Regions from separate parts of the Arthrobacter sp. K410C genome, predicted to be linked through region 2. Evidence: riboswitches for the same ligand, from Rfam matches in the RefSeq annotation. Region 2 holds a riboswitch; the other holds the start of a gene.
The links. A riboswitch is a leader RNA that binds a small molecule or an ion and turns the genes downstream of it on or off. The one in region 2 is predicted to bind S-adenosylmethionine.
Positions count from the first base shown of each region.

Region 1: linked by a shared signal. The riboswitch ahead of metX (homoserine O-acetyltransferase MetX) and the one ahead of AC5RU7_RS15965 (DUF1737 domain-containing protein) in region 2 are both predicted to bind S-adenosylmethionine.

Region 1 is NZ_JBNHFJ010000002.1:225,769-229,717, reverse strand. Features, by position in the region: gene AC5RU7_RS05940 (MFS transporter) at 1-1,021, opposite strand, end outside; gene metX (homoserine O-acetyltransferase MetX) at 1,221-2,336, opposite strand; SAM riboswitch class IV at 2,349-2,465, opposite strand; gene AC5RU7_RS05930 (bifunctional o-acetylhomoserine/o-acetylserine sulfhydrylase) at 2,587-3,912, opposite strand.
Region 2 is NZ_JBNHFJ010000012.1:55,301-59,249, reverse strand. Features, by position in the region: gene opgC (OpgC domain-containing protein) at 1-2,226, opposite strand, end outside; SAM riboswitch class IV at 2,462-2,576, shown strand; gene AC5RU7_RS15965 (DUF1737 domain-containing protein) at 2,590-2,862, shown strand; gene AC5RU7_RS15960 (rhodanese-like domain-containing protein) at 2,859-3,269, shown strand; gene AC5RU7_RS15955 (O-succinylhomoserine sulfhydrylase) at 3,270-3,949, shown strand, end outside.

The DNA of each region.
Region 1 (3,949 bases), on a different contig from region 2:
TGTCCATCATGGGGAAGGCGAAGAAGCCCCAGGTTCCGCCGAGGATGGCGCCCGCCATGTAGACGGGCCGCCGCCCGAAGGCGTCGGAGAGCTTGCCGACCAGCGGGACGGCGCAGAAGTGGATGAAGTGCGCCACCAGCAGCAGGAGCAGGATCCGTGAAGTGTCCGTCTGGACAACCACCTTCAGGTACGTGATGGAGAACGTGACCACCAGGTAGTAGAGGATGTTTTCGGCGAACCGGAGCCCCATGGCGGTGAAGACGCCGCGGGGGTAGCGGCGGAAGACTTCGGCAACACCGTAGCCCTTCTTTTCCGCGGTGACTTCCTTCCGGGCTTCGATGAAGATCGGAGCGTCCTGGACCTTGGTGCGGATGTAGTAGCCGATGATGACGATGACGGCGGACAGCCAGAACGCCACGCGCCAGCCCCAGCCGAGGAAGGCTTCCTGGGACAGTGTCGAGGACAGGGTGAACAGTACGCCCGTGGCCAGCAGGTTGCCCATTGGAACAGCAGACTGCGGCCAGCTGGACCAGAACCCGCGGGACTGGTTGGGGCTGTGCTCTGCCACCAGCAGCACGGCGCCGCCCCACTCACCGCCGACAGCGAAGCCCTGCACGAAGCGCAGGAACACCAGGAGGGCGGGAGCCCAGTAGCCGATCTGGGCGAAGGTGGGCAGGCAGCCCATGAGGAAGGTGGCCACACCCACCAGGATGATGCTCAGCTGCAGGAGCTGCTTGCGGCCGAACTTGTCACCGAAATGGCCAAAGACGATGCCGCCGATGGGGCGGGCCACGAAGCCTACGGCGTAGGTGACGAATGCGGCAATGATGCCGTCCAGTTCCGTGCCTGAGTTGGGGAAGAACGTTTTGCCGAACACCAGTGTGGCGGCAGATGCGTAGAGGAAGAACTCGTACCATTCGACCACCGTGCCGGCCATCGAGGCCGTGACGACTTTCTTCAGCCCTGAGGCCTTAACATCGGTTTCCTCGAGCCGCCGTGTGGCGGAGTGTTCCGTACTCATGAGTGAACTCCTTTGGCGTCTCCGTCGACACCACAATGGGGATCGGACAGCGGTTTTGTGGTGAGCACCACAAAACTGCAGGTTCACACGAGTATTGTCTGGTGACGCGCTGAGCTCAACGCCGAATACTGCAGGAAGCATCTGCAAAAATGCACATCCAGCACTGCGGCCCGGTGGGAACCGCGGGCTCGGCAGGGGTTCAAGGCAGGAGGTGCTCGCGGAGCTGGTCCCCGAGCTGCCCGATTTCCGTCAGGAAGCCGTCGTGGCCGATCGGCGCTTGGATCAGATGCACGTCCACGTCCCCGGGCAGTGCGCGCGCCAGCTCCCGCGACTGGGACGGGAAGTAGAGCCGGTCCGAATCGACTGCAGCAATGAAGAACCGGGCTTCGGAACGGGCCAGCGCTTCGGCCAGCGTTCCGCGTTCCCTGCAGACATCGTGGCTCATCAGCGCCTCGGTGATGGCGATGTAGCTGTTGGCGTCGAAGCGCTGGACCAGCTTGTTGCCCTGGTGGTCCAGGTAGCTCTCCACCTGGTAGCGGCCGCGGCCCGACAGGCAGTCAGCCTGCAGCGGTGATTCCGGGGCCTGGGGCTCCCGGCCGAACCTGCCCTCCAGCTCGGCGGCGGAGCGGTAGGTGATGTGCGCGATGCGCCGCGCCAAGGCCAGGCCTTCCTCGGGGAACGGGCCGCCGTAGTAGTCGCCGCCGTTGAAGTTGGGGTCCTGGCGAATGGCAAGGGTCTGTGCCTGGGCAAACGCGATTTGCTCTGCCGTGCTGGCGGCGCCCACGGAAATCACGGCGCAGCGCTGCACCCGCTCCGGGTAGGTGATGGCCCATTCCAAGGCGCGGGCACCGCCCAGGGAACCCCCTAGGACTGCGTACCAACTGCCGATGCCGAGCTGGTCTGCCAGCCGGGCTTCGGCCACGGTGCTGTCCCGCAATGTCACCAGGGGGAAGCGGGAACCCCAGGGTGTCCCGTCCGGGGCGGGCGACGACGGCCCGGTGGACCCGTAGCAGCCGCCCACAATGTTGATGGACACCACGAAGAACCGGTCCGTGTCCACGGGGGCACCGGGGCCGGCGAGCTGTTCCCACCAGCCGGGTTCGTCGCTGTCGCCGCGGGTGACATGGGTGCTGCCGGTCAGGGCGTGCTCGATGAGGATGGCATTGCTGCCGTCCGCGTTGAGCGTGCCCCACGTTTCGTAGGCGAGCGTGACGTCCGGCAGGTAGCCGCCGGCTTCCAGTTCCAGGCCCCCGATGGAGGCGTAGCGGACAATTCCGTGCTCGGGAACGGTGGTAGGGGTGACGGTAACCGTCATGGCAAGACCTCTTCTACGCGCTTGCCCACCGGCGGAATGACCGGCAGGCCAGGTCTTCACCCGGGGCACCCCACCGCGGAAGGAGGGTTGCCGGCCAGCAAGCCGGGGCTGTCACTGGCACTCATGACCTGGTTCGAGTGTACGAAACACCACCCGGCCCGGGCCAAGAGTGTGACTGGTTGTGACTTCCCCGGCTTTGCGCACGCAGGCCGGCCACCCGCCGTCGGGCCCTGGTCCCCGGACCGTCCGCTCAGGCGCCCTGCGCCTCCTTGGCGGCACGGAACCCGGCTTCAAGGTCGGCGAGGATATCGTCGATGTGCTCCAGGCCGACGGAGAGGCGGACCAGTCCCGGAGCGACGCCGGCCGCCGCCTGCTGCTCCGGTGACAGCTGGCTGTGGGTCGTCGACGCCGGGTGGATGACCAGCGAGCGGACGTCCCCAATGTTGGCCACGTGCGAGTGCAGCTCCAGGGCGTCCACGAACCGCTTGCCCGCCTCGGCACCGCCGGCCAGGTTGAAGGCGACAATGGCGCCGGTACCCCTGGGTCCGTACTTGCGGCCGCGCTCGTACCAGGGGCTGGAGGGCAGCCCGGCGTAGGCGACGGATTCGACGTCGTCCCTTGCTTCCAGCCACCGCGCCACCTCCCCGGCGTTGGCCACATGGCGCTCCACGCGCAGGCTCAGGGTCTCCAGGCCCTGCGAGATCAGGAAGGCGTTGAAAGGCGAAACGGCGGAACCGAGGTCGCGCAGGAGCTGGACCCGGGCCTTGAGGATGTAGGACAGGTTGGCCCCCAGCGCCCCGCCCTCGCCCAGGTCGCGGCCGTACACCAGGCCGTTGTAGGTGGGGTCCGGGGTGTTGAAGCCGGGGAAGCGTCCGGGGTCCTTGCTGAAGTCGAACTTGCCCGAATCAACGATGACGCCGGCGATCGCGGCGCCGTGGCCGCCCAGGTACTTGGTGGCCGAGTGGACCACGATGTCCGCGCCCCATTCCAGCGGCCGGATCAGGTATGGCGTGGACAGCGTGTTGTCCACGATCAGGGGCACGCCGGCCTCGTGGGCGGTGCGGGAGACGCCCTCGATGTCCAGCACGTCCTGCCGCGGGTTGGACACCACTTCGGCAAAGAAGAGCTTGGTGTTGGGCTGGACCGCCTCGCGCCAGTGGTCCAGGTTGTCCGGGTCCGCCACGAAGGTCACCGAGATGCCGAACTTCTTCAAAGTGTGGGCGAACAGGTTGTAAGTGCCGCCGTAGAGGCTGGGGCTGGCCACGATGTGGTCGCCGGCCTCGGCGATGTTTAGGACCGCGAATGTCTCTGCCGCCTGCCCCGAGCTGAGGAGGAGCGCGGCCAGGCCTCCTTCAAGGCTCGCAATCCTCTGCTCAACGGCATCCTGGGTGGGGTTGCCGATGCGCGTGTAGATCGGGGCAAGCTCGGCGAGGGCGAAGCGGTTGGCAGCGCTCTCGGCGCTGGGAAAGACGAAGGAGGTGGTCTGGTAAATGGGCAGGGCGCGGGCGCCGGTGGCAGCATCCGGTTCCTGGCCGGCGTGGATCTGGCGGGTTTCGAAGGACCATCCGTTGGACATTCAAGGCTCCTTTGATTGGGCCCGGCATGCTGGAAGC
Region 2 (3,949 bases):
GACCACCAGGACCAGGACGTTGAGGAGCCGGCCGGGTGCCAGGTAGGTCCGTGCAAAGAGGGCGTCGTAGACCGTCCGGTACAGGGTGTCCGGGACAATGGCCAGCCGGACGTCGAAGCCGTTGGCAAGATAGGGGTTCCCCCAGGACAGGAAAGCCAGCAGGAACGCGAGCGCCGTGCAGGCGGCCACCACCCATGTCCGCGCCGAAAGCCAGTCGACAATACTGCGCCGGTGGAATCCGGCCACCAGGCCGAGCACGAACAGCACCTGCCACACGAGCAGCGGGAACGAGTCCTCGAACTGCGACGGCAGGAGCCGGAAGCGCGTGGCGGCGCCGACGGCGTAGACCGCCAGGGTGCCGGCCAGCACCCACACGGCCTTGCCCCGGTTGAGGGCGGCAAGAATAAAGGGGCTGGCCAGCAGCAGCACCACGTACAGCCCCATCACGTTGAACTGCCACGGACCGAACTGCAGCAGCAGGACGGCGGGGAGGACCTGGGCCGGCACCGGGAACTGGAAGAGTTGCTCCATTCCTGCATAAAGGTCGTAGGTGCGCCCGGCGCCGTCGTGCCCTGCCCCGCCGGTCCCCTGGTCCACGAAGGTGGTTAGCGCGTCGATGCGGAAAACCGGCAGCAGCGAAGCCAGGAAGACGCCCACGAGGACTATCAGTGCAGTCAGGTAGAGCTTGCCGGCGCGTCGGGACGTCAGGTCCACGACGGTTCCAAAATCGTCTTTCACCCGGGGCCCGTAGACCATGCCCACCACTAGACCGGAGAAGAGGACAAACAGTTCGGCACCCGAAACGAAGCCCACCGCCTCCTGGGTCAGGAGCTGGAACAGGGACGTCATGCCCAGGTGGTTGACCACGACAAACACGATGGCCAGTCCGCGCAGCAGGTCCACGCGCGAATCCCTGCCGGACGGGTCCGTGTAACCCCAAGCTGTTGCGGCGTGAACGCGCCGCGGAATCTGCCAGAGGGCCACCAGGAGGATGACGAGTGCGGCCCATACTGTCCAGGCGGCAGCCCCGGCCAGCGTGTTTGCCCGGACATAGTCGCTGCCGCCGGTGGACACCTCCGTGACGGGACCGGTCACCAAGGGCGAGGCCTCCAGCCGGTCCAGCGCCGCCCGGGCGATCTCCGGGCTGCCGGTCAGGAGCCAGTCGATGCTGGCCACGCCGGTGTCCCTGGTGCTGGTGCGCTCGTCCCAGACCACCGCGGACGTCCTGCCAAACTCTGCCGACGTGGCAGTGCCCACCACCTGGTCCCACCAGCCGGTCTTGATCTCAGCCTCGGACGCGCCGCCGGACGCGGGGCTGTAGAAGGCGGCGGTCTGCAGCAGGAACGGCTTGGCCCGCTCCTCGGCATAGGTGGCGTAGAAGTTTTCGCCGCCCGAGGCCGTCAGCATGTCCTCCAGCTCACCGGCGCGCGGAACGGTATTGACTGCGGCGCCACCGGCGGTATCGTCATGGAAAGCCGTCAGGCCAACCCAGTCCACGGCATCATCACCCGGATAGTACGGTTCGTAGGCGCTGTCAGACCCGTTCCAGGCACCGTCGCCGTTGGTATCCAGCAAGGCGAAACCGTCGCTTCCGCGGGCCGGCGCGTTCCGGTTCCGGTCAAAGGGGTAGTCCTTGCCCAGGTACGGCTCCCAGACCATAACCGTCCGGCCGTTGCCGGAATCCCCAAATGCCGCGGAGACAGCCTGGAACGCCTTCCGGTATTCGGCCGGCTGCTGGCCCCACTCCACCCAGGAGGCGTTCATGTCCGGGGCAAACCGCACCAGCACCTGCCCATGGAACTGCGCGGTAAGCCGTCTGATTTCCCCGGCGAATGACTCGGCTGCCGTGGCGTCTATCTGCTCCAGCGGCACCGTGGGCTTGACCGTGAGCATGGCGTGGGCGCCCTGGAGCGAGGACTGTTCAAGGAATCCCTTGATGTCGTTCTGCTCGGAGGAACGGTAGGGAAAAGCGATGTCGTGTCCATAGACAGCCGGTGACGCTCCCAGCCGCTCGGCAAACCCTGCAGCGGTGTCCTCGCCCCATTCCAGGACGACGCCGAGCAGCGGCTTGCCCGCGTCCGGTGCGGGTTCGGCTGCCCGGGCCGCCCCCGCCGGCAGGACCGCAGTCACATACGCAACAGCAAGTACGGCAAGGAACGCCCAGGCCACGCGAAGACGGGGGGCCAGGGCCGGACGGGGGCGGCGGCAGGGCGTGGCTGTTCGCATGTTCAAGGGACCCCCAGTGCTGATCTTTCACGGCGGGGCGCTGCCCCCCAAGAACTGTATCGGGCCGTCGCGCCGGGATGGGAAAGAAAGACCCGCCCACCTGCGGTGATACCGCCGTCGGCCGTTCACCGGTGACGGCACCGCCTCGCCGCCTTCGGCAGCGTTTCCGCTTCAGTTACGCAACATGACGACGACGGCGATGCGGCCGCCGGTGCCAGATGTTACGTTTTTGGGGAGTAATGAGTACCGGCGCCAAGCCCTGACTGGCCGGTCGGCAACCCTCCTTCCGCGGCGGGGTGCCTCAGGTGAATACTCGGCATATCGACCGATTCGAGCTGCAAGCGTGAGAGAAGGAGATCCGTCGTGTCCGACGCCCCCGAAGAAAAGTTGTCCTACCGCCTCATCAGCGGCCCGGACAACCGTGAATTCTGTGAGCGGATCTCAACCGCACTCGCCGAAGGCTACGTCCTGCACGGAAGCCCGGCGGCAGCCTTCAACGGCACCAGCGTCATCGTGGCCCAGGCCGTGGTCCTGCCGGCCGCCATCGCATCGGCGGACGCCGCCGTCGCCACCGCTGTTGACGACCTGGAAGCAGCCAGCGAGGACCTCGAGTTCGACGGCGAGGGCCACGCATGAGCTACGCGGGAGACCTGACGCCGGAGGAAGCCTGGGCCAAGCTTGAGCAGGGCGCCATCCTGGTGGACGTGCGCACCGAGGGCGAATGGGCGCACATCGGCATTCCGGACACCAAGGCCACGGACAACGATCCACTGTTCATCCAGTGGACATTCCCCGGCGGCATTCCCAACCCGGATTTCCTGAAGGACCTGAGCCAGCAGGCGCCGGAGGATTCCAACACGGAGCTGGTGTTCATCTGCCGCTCCGGCCAGCGCTCCATCTCCGCCGCCATCGCCGCGACGCAGGCCGGCTTCACCTCCTACAACGTCCTGGAGGGGTTCGAAGGCGACCCGGACCGCTACGGCGAACGGACCGTCAATGGCTGGAAGAACCGCGGCCTGCCGACCAACCTGGGAAAGAACTAAGTGACCTTCAATAATGACGCCGCCGGCTGGAGCCCCGACACCCAGGCCGTCCGCGGCGGGCTGGACCGCACCAACTTCCAGGAAACGTCCGAAGCGGTGTTCCTGAACTCGGGTTTCGTCTACGAATCCGCCGCTGCTGCGGAACGCGCCTTCACCGGCGAGGATGAGCGCTTCGTCTACTCCCGGTACGGCAACCCCTCCGTGGCGACCTTCCAGGAGCGGCTCCGGCTGCTCGAAGGAACGGAGGCGTGCTTTGCCACCGCGTCCGGCATGTCCGCCGTGTTCACCGCCCTGGGCGCCCTGCTCGCTGCCGGGGACCGCGTGGTGGCCGCCCGTTCGCTCTTTGGTTCCTGCTTCGTCATCCTCAACGAAATCCTGCCGCGGTGGGGCGTGGAGACCGTCTTTGTGGACGGTCCGGACCTGGAGCAGTGGCGCGCCGCCCTGTCCCAGCCCACAACCGCCGTCTTCTTCGAGTCTCCGTCCAACCCGATGCAGGAGATCGTGGACATCGCCGCGGTCAGCGAACTTGCGCACGCTGCCGGGGCCACCGTCGTCGTCGACAACGTCTTTGCCACTCCCCTGCTCCAACGCTGCGGCCAGCTGGGCGCGGACGTCATCGTCTACTCCGGCACCAAGCACATTGACGGCCAGGGCCGGGTGATGGGCGGTGCCATCCTGGG